Regions from separate parts of the Peribacillus sp. QJM3NY_7 genome, predicted to be linked through region 1. Evidence: riboswitches for the same ligand, from Rfam matches in the RefSeq annotation. Region 1 holds a riboswitch; the other holds the start of a gene.

The links. A riboswitch is a leader RNA that binds a small molecule or an ion and turns the genes downstream of it on or off. The one in region 1 is predicted to bind S-adenosylmethionine.
Region 2: linked by a shared signal. The riboswitch ahead of mtnW (2,3-diketo-5-methylthiopentyl-1-phosphate enolase) and the one ahead of AC0VX1_RS05430 (methionine biosynthesis PLP-dependent protein) in region 1 are both predicted to bind S-adenosylmethionine.

Annotation. Positions count from the first base shown of each region.
Region 1 is NZ_CM149663.1:1,146,935-1,153,630, reverse strand. It holds gene AC0VX1_RS05455 (NAD-dependent epimerase/dehydratase family protein) at 1-705, opposite strand, end outside; gene AC0VX1_RS05450 (PucR family transcriptional regulator) at 886-1,770, shown strand; gene AC0VX1_RS05445 (ABC transporter ATP-binding protein) at 1,884-3,029, shown strand; gene AC0VX1_RS05440 (hypothetical protein) at 3,087-3,329, opposite strand; gene fumC (class II fumarate hydratase) at 3,439-4,821, opposite strand; SAM riboswitch class I at 5,148-5,261, shown strand; gene AC0VX1_RS05430 (methionine biosynthesis PLP-dependent protein) at 5,348-6,460, shown strand; gene metC (cystathionine beta-lyase) at 6,457-6,696, shown strand, end outside.
Region 2 is NZ_CM149663.1:3,160,346-3,167,041, forward strand. It holds gene AC0VX1_RS15050 (hypothetical protein) at 1-173, shown strand, start outside; gene AC0VX1_RS15055 (DUF2188 domain-containing protein) at 210-377, opposite strand; gene AC0VX1_RS15060 (CobW family GTP-binding protein) at 444-1,370, opposite strand; gene AC0VX1_RS15065 (cupin domain-containing protein) at 1,805-2,338, opposite strand; gene AC0VX1_RS15070 (methylthioribulose 1-phosphate dehydratase) at 2,363-2,992, opposite strand; gene AC0VX1_RS15075 (2-hydroxy-3-keto-5-methylthiopentenyl-1-phosphate phosphatase) at 2,989-3,648, opposite strand; gene mtnW (2,3-diketo-5-methylthiopentyl-1-phosphate enolase) at 3,655-4,887, opposite strand; SAM riboswitch class I at 4,996-5,149, opposite strand; gene AC0VX1_RS15085 (pyridoxal phosphate-dependent aminotransferase) at 5,268-6,440, opposite strand; gene AC0VX1_RS15090 (carbon-nitrogen family hydrolase) at 6,540-6,696, shown strand, end outside.

The DNA.
Region 1 (6,696 bases):
TTCTAGTATTTGCCCCATATTCAGTGTGTATTCTGGCCCAACGGCATTATACGTACCTGTCACGCCTTTTTCCATCATTTGGATGATCCATTGAGCCAAGTCCCTTGCATCGATAATTTGGATTGGACGTCCAGGGCGTCCAGGCGCTAAAACTTCTCCCCCTTCCGCTATTCTTTTAAGCCAGTACGGCATTCGGTCAGTGTAATCATATGGACCTACTATTTGCCCGGCACGAATTGACAAAACTTTCCCCGGCATTTCTTTTTCAGCTGCTTTTTCGCTTAATGATTTTAACGGTCCATAATATTCACCGTATATCGGTCCAGCCGTTCCGCGGGTTATTTCTTCTGCTTTATCATCATTTAGTGCATGAACCTCTCCATTTTCATCAATACCTGGTTCGGTTGGATCACTATAAACCGAGATGCTTGAAATATATGTATAATGTTTAACTTGATTAAGCAACCGGCAAGATTTCGATACAGTTCGAGGGATAAAGCCTGATGTATCAATTACTGCATCCCACTGTCTCCCTTTCAGCATTTCAAGATCCCCGTCGCGGTCCCCTTTTAACTGTTCTATTTCGGGGAAAACATAAGGATCATTTCCACGATTAAAAAGGGTGACTTCATTCCCCTTCTCTATTGCAGCTTTTGCTATATATCGGCCTAAAAACCGTGTACCACCCAATATTAAAATGTTCATGGATCTCCTCCTCTTAAACGATATTCCATAAAGCATACGCAATACCCTTTCCTGAAATTAATAATACTTGCAACTTTTCTTTGGTTTTCCCTTCTCGGAAAAACTAAAGATATCCTAATCTTTTGAACTTTATTCTTTTTCGCTATAATGATATGGAAAGGGAGAAAGAAGGTGGAACCGATGCTTGAAAATCTTAAACAAAAATTCCCGAACGCTCTTACCAATAAAAAGGATACTGATGATATTTCTAATTATGTTTGGTTCGAAGACTTCAGAAGTATACTTGGTATTCCCCGTTCAGAAATCACAGCAGAAGAAATCCGTTTATTGGAACTGCTTTTTGTTCCTTCCATAAACCCAAATAACCTCAATGCACATCCAGGCTCATCATGGAAAAGTTTTTTATCCGAACCGAATGCACCATTGCCTTTAACGAGCTGGGAGAATGTTCGATTCCTTCATTTCAGGTTGACTCATGCAGATTTTTCCAACTCCGATTTTGAAGGGGCCTTCCTCGCTTTCGTTCCATCTGACGCAGCTATTATTTGGGAAAATGAAACGGCAGGCGTCTTAATTGAACCGGACAAGGATGAACCATTATCAAATAAAGAACTGATCGCCATTACTTCCACACTTGAAAGTGACTTTTATGTAAAGACCCGTATGTTCAGCGGGCGATTTCACCCTGTAGATCAAGACCTTCGCCATCACTGGACTCAGGAGAAAAAGTGTTTTGAAGTGGCACAGGTGCATCTGCCGGATATAAAAGTGAGTGATTTGGCAGACATCATCCCATACTCATTAATAAATGATCCATCCTTTAAGAATGCAAATTGGTTTATCAATGAAATTCTTGGGAAGACCAAGCAGGATACTGAGCTTATCAAAACGGTTAAAACGTATATCGAATGTAACTCCAATGCCACATATGCCGCCAAACAGCTTTATATACATCGGAACAGCTTACAATACCGAATCGATAGATTCTCTGAAAAAACTGGTCTCGATATTAGAAACTTCCGTCATGCCCTTACTGCATACTTGATACTTTTACTGAATGATTAATTTCCAATGTAAACACTTTTTTGTGCAATATGCCCATATTTTTTTCAAAACCTATAGCTTAGACTATAGCTAATTGGTACAAGTAATCTAAGAGTTTAAAAGGGGGATTTTTCATGGCAGAGTTAGTGTTAGATCATATATTCAAGATTTATGATAAAAAGGTGACGGCTGTTAAAGACTTCAACCTTCGTGTTGCCGATAAGGAATTCATCGTTTTTGTGGGACCTTCAGGTTGCGGTAAATCAACGACATTAAGGATGATTGCCGGACTGGAAGACATTTCCCAAGGGGATTTATACATAGACGGCAAGCGGGTCAATGATGTCCCCCCTAAAGATCGCGATATTGCGATGGTTTTCCAGAACTACGCCTTATATCCTCATATGTCTGTATTTGACAATATGGCATTCGGATTAAAGCTCAGGAAAACGCCAAAAGCTGAAATCAAGCAAAGAGTAAATGAAGCGGCAAGGATTCTCGGACTTGAAGAGCTGCTAAACAGGAAACCTAAAGCGCTTTCAGGTGGTCAGCGCCAGCGTGTTGCACTTGGCCGTGCAATTGTAAGGGACGCAAAAGTTTTCTTGATGGATGAGCCATTATCCAATCTCGACGCAAAACTGCGGGTTCAAATGCGCGCTGAAATAGCTAAACTGCATAAACGGCTCGACACCACAACGATATATGTCACACATGACCAAACAGAGGCAATGACCATGGCGACACGTCTTGTTGTAATGAAAGATGGTATCATCCAACAGGTCGGTGCTCCAAAGGATGTTTATGAGAAACCAATAAACGTGTTTGTCGGCGGCTTTATCGGATCGCCTGCCATGAACTTCTTTACCGGAACATTAAAAGAAGGCACAATCAAAATAGGCGAACAAACGCTTGAAATACCTGAATTTAAGATGAAAATGCTACGTGATCAAGGATATGTCGGAAAAGATGTAATCCTTGGAATCCGTCCGGAAGATTTCCATAATGAAGGAGCTTATTTCACGGAGTCCCCTAACACTACATTCACGACCCAAATTGATGTAGCCGAACTCATGGGCGCGGAGATCATGCTCTACTCCACTTTAGAGGGGCAGGACTTCGTTGCAAGGGTCGATGCCAATAACATTATCCAGGCAGGCGAAAAGATCGAACTTGCCCTCGACATGAATAAAGCGCACTTTTTTGATAAAGGGACCGAACATCGCATTTTAGTTGAAGAAGATGAACAGATGCAGGAAAGCATGAAGTTATCTGCCAATTAAACATGAAAAGACCCATTCATTATGGGTCTTTTTACGTTTATTAAAATAAGGGGCGATTCATTCCTGGACCAATACCACTTCATCATGTCCGCATTCAGGGCATTTCATGAGATGGGGGCATTGCCCTTTTTGAAGGGATTGAGGGTATCCGTCGTTTTCTTTAAGTATGTCGATATCCATATAAGCACTGTAATCATCAGCATAATCCATGAATTTCCCTTTATCCTCAAGTTCACTGCCGCATTCCGGGCAATCCACATGAATTTTTCTTAGACCGTTGCAAAGCGGGCATATAGACATTGTTTTTCCTCCTGTTCCAGATACTTATGATTTCAGTATTTGTCGATTCCAGTATTTTAACACATGGAAACACCCTCCCTAATGCTAGAGGGAGGGTACTTCCATCCAATTATTTATTAACCATGTTAGCAGGATCGACCCATGCTTTGAATTCATCTTCCGTCAGGAACTCCAGTTTCAATGCCGCTTCTTTTAACGTGGAGTTGTCCTTGAAGGCAGTTTTGGCGATCTTGGCTGCTTTTTCATAACCGATATGCGGGTTCAATGCTGTTACCAGCATAAGGGAACGCTCTACATTTTCTTTGATCTTATCTTCATTTGCAGTGATGCCAACCGCACAATTATCGTTGAAGGAATGAATGCCTTCCGTCAATAATTTGACCGTTTGCAGGAAGTTATAGATGATGACTGGTTTGAATACATTCAATTCAAAGTTACCTTGGCTTGCTGCAAAGCCAATTGTAGCATCGTTACCCACGATTTGTGTCGCAATCATGGTAAGCGCTTCACTTTGGGTCGGATTGACTTTACCTGGCATGATGGAGCTGCCCGGCTCGTTTTCCGGAATGGCAATTTCTCCGATTCCGCTTCTCGGTCCACTTGCAAGCCATCTGACATCGTTCGCAATTTTCATTAAATCTGCCGCCAATGCTTTCAAAGCACCGTGTGCGTAGACGATTTCGTTATGGCTAGTCAATGCATGGAACTTATTATCAGATGTGACAAAAGGATATCCTGTATCCGCTGCAATTTGTTTGGCAGAAAGTCCCGGGAATTCTTTCTTTGTATTGATTCCGGTTCCTACAGCCGTTCCGCCTAGAGCAAGGTTCAATAGTTTTTGGCTGCTTTCCTCAATCATCGCCAAGTCTTTATCGAGCATCGCTTTCCAACCGGAAATTTCTTGTCCTAATGTTAAGGGTGTAGCATCTTGAAGATGTGTCCGGCCGATTTTCACGACATCCCAAAATTCTTTTTCTTTTATATCGAATGTATCACGAAGTGCTTTGATGGCAGGAACCAATTTTTCAGCAACTTCCATAAAGGCTGCAATATGCATGGCAGTCGGGAAAGTATCATTTGAGCTTTGTGCCTTGTTAACATCATCATTCGGGTGAAGGATTTCCGATTCACCATTTTCTTTTAACCATTCATTCCCTTTGTTAGCGACCACTTCATTCACATTCATATTACTTTGCGTACCGCTTCCCGTTTGCCAAACTACAAGCGGGAAATGTTCATCAAGCGTACCTTCAAGGATTTCGTCGCAAATCTTGACGATGGCGTTCTTTTTAACTTCGGAAAGATCGCCAAGATCATAGTTCACCTTTGCAGCAGCTTGTTTAACGTATGCAAATGCACGAACCAATTCAATCGGCATTTTTTCGTTACCGATTTTGAAATTGTTACGGCTTCTCTCAGTTTGTGCTCCCCAATATTTATCAGCAGGAACTTTCACTTCACCCATCGTATCACGTTCGATTCTGTATTCCATGTGTTCTCCTCCTAAGTTTGCACTATTCATTGAAGAATTTTTGCATATGAAATGAATAATGTCGGATTATTCTTTCTCTCCATACATTGTACAAACTTTATTATTTTAAAGCAAAAATATCCCGCTGACCCTTTCCATATATCTGAAAAATCCTAGTCCATTCATATTTAGATGAAAATTTGGATATTCTTTTTTGACACATAAAGTGTAGGCACCGCTAGGCTTCAATTGACCTGGCCATGAACACCAACACATCATCACCCCAAAAATGTCCTTGACAGTGTTTTGTATATATAGTAAATTCAAAAGAAATTGAATAATCTAAACTCTTATCGAGAGAGGTAGAGGGAATGGCCCGATGACACCTCAGCAACCTTCATTTGTTTCAAACCAATGAAAAGGTGCTAATTCCACAAGTTTATGAACTTGGAAGATAAGAAGAATGACTCGTCCCTACTTAATCAAAGTCTTCTTCTTAAAGAAGACTTTTTTTTATTTTATTTAACTCAAAGGAGCAGTGAAAACCATGTATAAACCTGAAACATATCTTGCTCAATTAGGAAATCGCAGTGAAACGGCGACAGGAACAGTCAATCCGCCGGTATACTTTTCAACAGCTTTTCGCCACGAAGGAATCGGTCAATCGACGGGATTCGACTACACAAGGACAGGTAACCCTACCCGCCAGCTATTGGAGCGATCCATCGCCGATCTGGAAAAAGGAGACCAAGGCTATGCCTGCAGTTCAGGAATGGCCGCCATCTCCACTATACTCGCCCTTTTTAAATCCGGGGATGCGTGGATTGTCAGTGAAGATCTTTATGGCGGTACATATCGGCTGTTAGAACAAGGTTTTAAAAAATGGGGATTGCAGTGTGACTATGTAAACACTTGTTGTTTGGAGGATATCGAAAAAGCCATCACTCCTCACACGAAAGCCATCTTCATCGAAACTCCCACTAACCCTCTTATGCAGCAAACGGATATTAGCGCCGTTGCCGCATTGGCTAAACGATATAATTTATTGCTAATCGTTGATAACACTTTTTACACGCCTCTTATTCAACAACCCATCTTACTTGGAGCTGATATTGTGATCCACAGTGCAACCAAGTATCTCGGTGGTCATAATGATGTGCTCGCCGGACTGATCGTTGCTAGCGGCGCTGAATTATGTGATGCACTTGCCTTCCATCATAATGGCACTGGAGCTGTCTTGAGCCCATTTGATTCATGGCTGTTGATGCGCGGAATGAAAACCCTAGCATTGCGGATGGAGCGTCATGAAAAGAATGCCAAGATACTTGTAGATTACTTATCGGAGCATGATTGTATTACGGACGTATTGTATCCAGGCCGAGGCGGCATGATTTCTTTCCGCATCATTGATGAAGCGGCGGTCAACCCATTTTTACAATCGCTCTCATTAATTTCCTTTGCAGAAAGCCTGGGAGGGGTTGAAAGCTTCATCACCTATCCTGCCACACAAACACATGCCGATATACCGCTTGAGGTCAGAACGGCAAACGGTGTTTGTAATCGACTGCTCCGCTTCTCCGTTGGCATCGAGGATAGCGACGATTTGATTGGTGACTTGCAGCAAGCATTCGCACATGTAAAAAGGGAGGCACTACGATGACAGATCATGATTTTAGCTTTGAAACAAAATTACTTCATAATCAACATAAATTCGATCCGGCAACGGGCGGTGTGAGCGTCCCCATCCAGCATGCATCGACTTTCCATCAATCCGATATCGATCAATTCGGCAAATATGACTACAGCAGAAGCGGGAACCCAACCCGCGAGGCACTTGAAGACATCATTGCCGAACTTGAGGAAGGCACTCACGGCTTTGCCTTTTCATCAGGTATG
Region 2 (6,696 bases), 2.0 Mb from region 1:
CAACACCCATTAAAAAGGATCCCCAATCCGGTGAGATTGTTGAACAATATTCGAACGACTCCCTTCTGCCATTCCATCTAGCATATAATGGTCCTGAAGTTCGGGTTCAGTGCGCTGCCTGCGGATTGATAGAAGACGAAAAGACATTTGCCGCCTTTGGAATGCAACAATAAAAATGGTCAGACCCCTATGTGGGTCTGACCATTTTCTCAATCATTTCCTACTAACATCTTAGCCCGGTCTATGGCAATTGGAATGGCTTTTCCATCCTCATATCCTTCATCCAATAAAGCATTCGCGATTTCTATAGCCTTTTCCCTGACATCTTCATCTAGATTCTTCATCGAGTTTGGGTAATCGTCCTTATTCCATGGCACTGATACCGCCTCCTTAATAAGAAAGTCTTCTTTTCATGTTTCCCTTCTTTAATGGGCGGTAAACGTTTATCGGGCCGCTTTCGCTTCCAAAGCTTTCAACTGACCGATCAACATTTCCTTATCCAACTTTTCCCCGATCATGACGATATTCAATGGCATTTTCATCATTTCATTCATATACATCGGCATTCCGTAGGAGTATTGGAATAAATGCGGGTATTGTGAATGTGTAAAGGAAATATATCCTTTCATTCGATAGACCGTTTCCGGAAGGGCCCTAAGCCACTCTTCAAAGTCGGTTTGTGCCACAGCACCTTCAAATGTATGAACGATTGCAGTTAAGTGCAAATGGTCATGTACATCAAGCTTTTGATGTACATTATGCCTTTTGCTTTGCATTTGCTGCAATGATGCCAATGAAACGGCTGCATACTCCGTCAATAAACATACAGCATCCGTATTCAGCGCCTGTATCGTATATATTAGCTGTGCGGCCTCCATCTCACTTACCATATCCGCTTTATTCAATAAAATGAAATCGGCATGATGGATTTGCTCTGTAAGCAACTGTCGAAGCTGCGGAGACAGTTCCTCCCGATCGCGCCACCTTAATAAATCGACGACCGTGATGATCCCTTTATACTCAAGCTTTTTGGCGAAAATCGGCGACATGATGCCATCCAATACTTCAACTGGATGAGCTGCACCCGTCGTTTCAATATAAACCGCATCCAGTTCATTTTCGGTTAGTAACTCATGAAGCTGAACTTCCAGTTTATCTTGAATTGTGCAGCAAATGCACCCGTCAAACAACTCCTTCAGAGGCACTCCATCACCAATGAGTCCGCTGTCAACCGATACACTGCCGAGCTCATTTAAAAGCACTGCCACTTTTCTGCCCGCTTCACTTTCCTGTTTTAAAATATTTCGAAGAAGCGTCGTTTTCCCGCTGCCGAGAAAGCCGCCCAATATGTACACTTCGGTCGTTTTCATTCTTATCTGCTCCTAAATCCGGTTAAATTCGATTCCGTTAAATTTTATCATAATTAGCTTATTAAAGCACTTGCCGGATTCACATAAAAAAACCAGCCCGTAAGCTGGTTTCAGACTATGCAAATTCGAAGAAAAGCGAGTTCGTCTGCAGTTTTTTATTTAAAAACATCCAGTCGATTTCAGAAATCCTCTCCCTTTCCGCCGACTGTCTGCCAAGCCGCATCAAAGCAAGCGCCTGTGGGTTCTCGGCTAGACAGTTATTCGGCAGGAGTGTCGCAAGTTTCTTCAATCTTGCGGGATTTCTTTCCTATAAAATAGAAAAAACACAAAGGGATTAATGTTTTTTAAAAAAATCAAGATTAGGTGAGACCATTCCGACTTCCCTTTTTTCTACAAATAAAAACCAGCCCGTAAGCTGGCTTTTCAACATTGATTCATGCTTGAACTTCGTCTTTTTCGTAAATTGGCACCCATCCTGCAGCTGTTACGAAAATCCGGACAGCAACAGTTTTCCTATCTTCCGCGAGCGTGAAATAATGTCTTGTTGATTCTGGTACACTAATAAGATCTCCTGGATTAAGCCGTACATCAAACCACTGTTTATCATTGCCTTCAATGGCAAAGATACTCGTTCCACCTGCTATGAAACGCACTTCATCATCTTCGTGATGGTGTTCCTGCTTAAAGTTTTCAAGCATTTGATCCAAGTTCGGATTTGCATCGGATAATGTGATGATATCATGGGCTTTATAGCCTCTTCTTTCAGAGATTTCCGCTATCTCTGATTGGAATGTTACAAGGATTTCCTCCTTGTCAGCATCTGTTAGATCGTATTTTTCTACAAGATGTGCAGGTAATTTAGAAATGTCCCATTGCTCATAAATAACCCCTTGTGTTTCTAAAAAACCTTTTACCTGTTCACCGTTTTCAATAACCTCGTTTGTTTCATGGAATCTGATCGTCGCCATCATTCATTCCTCCTCTATGAGTATTTATCTTATAGAACCTGCAAACGCCTTTTGTTGATTAAGTAACAGTTGATATTGAAATAAAAATTCGCAGGCTTCAAGTATTCTTTTTGCCTCGAATCCGCTTTTGCCCCAAACCGTAATGCCATGATTGCGTATCAGCACAGCGCCAGAGTCTTCTTCGACATGCGGCTTGAACTTATCGGATAGCAACGGTATGTCAGCGTGATTATATATGATTGGAATCCGAAGCTCCGAATCTTCATCCCACCGACCGGTCGCTTTAATGATTTCATGATTACGAAAGGAAACTTGGCCTTCATCTCCGTACAATTCCGAAATCACATTATTTTCAACTGTATGGACATGGAGTACACAGTTCGCATTGGTTTTTCGGTAAATGTCTGTATGAAGTAACGTTTCGGCCGATGGTCTTAGGTTCGTATCTTCAACTGGTTTTCCTTTTAAATCCACCAGTAAAAAGTCCGTATCCGATTGCTTCCTTTTATCCTTACCGCTTGCGGTAATATAAAAGAAAGGGCTTTTGGGTTCGCGGATGGACAAATTCCCGCTTGTTCCCATAAACCAATCCCTTTCGGCCAGTTCAGCTTTAATATCTGCCAACTCAAGCCATTCTTTAGAATGAGTGTTCACGCTTTAACCACCTCCTGCTGCTTTATGATGTCAATTACATCAAAAAATGTTTCGAATCCTTGATGTGGAATTCCTTCCCTACCGCATTTTTCAAGCAATATGTCACGGGCTATGACAAAATCGGCCTGTTTTGCCGCTTCAAAATCCGTAACTGAATCTCCAATAACAAGTTTAAAATCTTCCGGACCCGCAATTTCCCTCATAATGGATGGCTTGCAGCAACCGCAATCATTATTACATTGCTCATCACAAGCATGTGGCCACTCAATATAAATCTTTTCCTTATCAAAAAATGCATGGTTGCAATAAACGGACTCTGTTGGCAAGATATCATTCAAAAGGGGGGAAATGAAAAAATCCATGCCCCCGCTTACAATATATAAAGGGATATTGGCTTGTTTCGTATACTCAACGAATTCATAAAACCCTGGTCGAATGCCGGCCGTTTTTCTTACATATTGGATGATGTCATCCTTCAAGCCACTATCAAGCAGGGAAAACATATCCCCAACTCCTGAAGATATACTGATTTTTTGCTGAAGGACACCGTCTTTCAACGCTTCCCATTCCGGAGGCGCAAATTTCTTCATAATTGAAATGATATTATCTGTGTTGGTGATCGTTCCGTCAAAATCACAAAAGATGATCGGTTTCATTATTTCTTATAGCCCTCCCCACAACACAAGAGCTTTTTTTAGGGTTTCTTCCTCAGCCGCCGCTTCAGAAAGTTCCTTTCCTGCCAGAACGGCTTCCACAGCAGAACGGAATGCCTTGGCACCGCCCTCTGCTCCGTCAGGGTGCCCGTGAATTCCGCCTCCGGCATTAATCACACTATCAAGCCCGAAATCCTTGATCAGGTCCGGAACCATGCCCGGATGAATGCCTGCAGAAGGAACAGGGAAGGCTTTTTTCCATGAAAGTTCATCTCTTGTCAGAGCTTCAGCAATCGCTAAGGTCTCCGTTTTTTCAAGTGCGACATTTCCATAAGGGGAAGGGAACAAGGATAAATCCGCACCTGATAATCTTACTAATTTACCAAGCAATAATGGATAGCCGATACCATAAAATGATGAAGATGCCAATGCCCCGCTATATGCGGGGTGCGCCATGATCGGCAGCTTTATACGATCATGTTCACTCAAGGCCTGCAATACATCCAAACCATATGTATGAACGTTGAACAATAAAGCATCTGCCCCTGCTTCAGCCGCTTGCTCTGCCTTATCCAATAATTCAAAAGTTTTCCCAGATAGATTGACAGCATATAAAGTACGGTGGCCAGTGGTTTCATAGACTTCATTCAATATTCTTTTTCCCGTTTTTATTCTATCGAAAAATGGAGTGAGTTCCTGGTCGAAGAGGATCTCATCATCCTTAACTAGGTCGACACCTCCCAATGCTTGTTGCTTCAGTTGCTCATTATGAAATGTTAGGTCTCTTCCCAATACACCTTTAAAGATGCTCATCACCAAGGGCCGGTTAAATACGCCAAGCTTTTCCCTTATGCCTTCAATGCCAAATTGCGGCCCGGGAAAAGCTTTTTGAATATCACCGACAAAATCCAAGTCTATAAGTTTTATTTCACCGTCCAATGAAAGTTTGCCGAAGACCGTCGTAAGGATTGCAGGTAAATCATTGGAGAAATTCCTTGCCGGATAGGCAATTTTAATCAGCGAACGGTATACTTTCCGATTAAAGTAGCTGTTTGCCCTCTCTTCTTCAGATAGGGGTGTCACCGATACGACGCGTCCCTTATGTTTTTCCAGTTGTTTCTGTACCAAATGCGGCAAGTCCGTCCATGTCCCGACAGTCAGACCCAAGGCAATGCTCTCTGCTTTTTTCTCATGATTTCCAATAAAGTCATGAATTAAATAAGTAGCGACTATCTCGCTCATCTGATCACTCCTATAACACGTTAGTAAACTCTCGATGTCACTATTGGCCTGAGATGGTCTCAAAATGGCAAAAGCCCCTTCATAAAGAAGAGGCTTTAAAAAGCCATCTTCTTATCTCCCAGCCATCGGCTGCAAGAATTAGCACCGTGCCTTGTGGATTTCAAAAAAATCCGGCGGAAGGATTCCGCCCCATTTTACAATGGAATTACGGTCGGTTGCTGGGCTTCATCGGGCTAGTCCCTCCACCTGCTCAAAATAAGAAAACGCTGATATATAAGTTGCATCCAAGTATCGAAAGATTAAGAATTTATTTTGTATTCTGACAGGTAATTCCTACTTTGTCAATAAGTTTTAACTATTTAAAGGTGAACCTTATTGCATTAAAATAAGTTTAATGTCCGTATTCGTTCCACAGCCTCTTGCAGCCGTTCTTCCGAAGTCAGTAGCCCTACCCTGACATAACCTTCGCCAAATTCACCGAACCCATTCCCTGCGGCAACAGCTACATGGGCATGCGTTAATAAATAGTCCGCAAAACTCTCGGACGTAAAACCTCCAGGTACCTTGAGCCAGGCAAAAAACGATGCCGCTGGAGCTTTGACTTCCCAGCCGATGGACCTCAATCCCTCAATGAAAACATTCCTTCGCCCCTCGTACATTTGCACTAACTGCTCTACACAGGTCTGTGAGTCAAGCAAAGCGCTTGCCGCAGCTTCTTGTATCGCCGGGAAAAGACTCACATAAAGATGGTCTTGTAATAGTTCAAGAGCTTCTATTACACTCTTATTGCCCACTGCGAAGCCGACTCTCCACCCTGCCATATTATATGTTTTCGATAGAGTGTATATTTCAACTCCTACATCCTTCGCTCCCTCCGCCTGGAGAAAGCTTATCGGTTTTTTTCCGTCGAATCCGATCGCCCCATAGGCGAAATCATGGACCACACAAATTGAATGTTCTTTTGCAAAGGAGACGGTTTCATCAAAGAAACTTTCAGTTGCAGAAGCGCCTGTGGGATTATTCGGATAATTCAAGAACATCATTTTGGCTTTATCAAGAACCTCTTTATGTATGTCATCGTATTTCGGAAGAAAATCATTTTCTTCTGTCAAGGGCATCAGTTCGGTCTTTGCCTGGGCTAAAACAACACCGGAAAGATAATCCGGATAGCCGGGATCTGGAACAAGGATTGTATCACCTGGATTCAATAAACACTGCGGAAGTTCGACAAGACCTGCCTTTCCCCCGAATAGAATCGCCACTTCACTATTCGGATCCAGCTTGACACCGTATTCCCGTTCATAAAAGACGGCAGCAGCATCTTTTAAATATTGATGTCCCCGGAATGGCGAATATTTATGATTAATCGTTTTTTCAGCGGCAGTTTGCAAACTTTTGACGATATGTTCCGGCGTCGGCTGATCAGGGTTTCCCTGGCCTAAATTAATGACATCATGTCCTTGCTCCGTGATTGCATTGACTTTTGCGACCAGTGAAGCAAAAAACTGCTTGGGCAGGTCCTGAAGCAGTCCGGATTTTTCGAATTGCACCATTTATACACCTTCTCTGAAATTTCTTGAAATTCTAGTCACAAATGATATATGTTTATCGTAGTCTTGTAAAGCATTTTTTACATGTGGGGGGTTTAAACGATGAAGTGGAAAATAGCTTGTATTCAAATGGATATAGCTTTCGGGCAACCAGATATCAATTTTCAGGTTGCAGAACAATGGATGGAAAAAGCAGCTCGGTCCGAACCCGATATCGTCATATTACCAGAGCTTTGGACAACCGGATACGACTTGACCA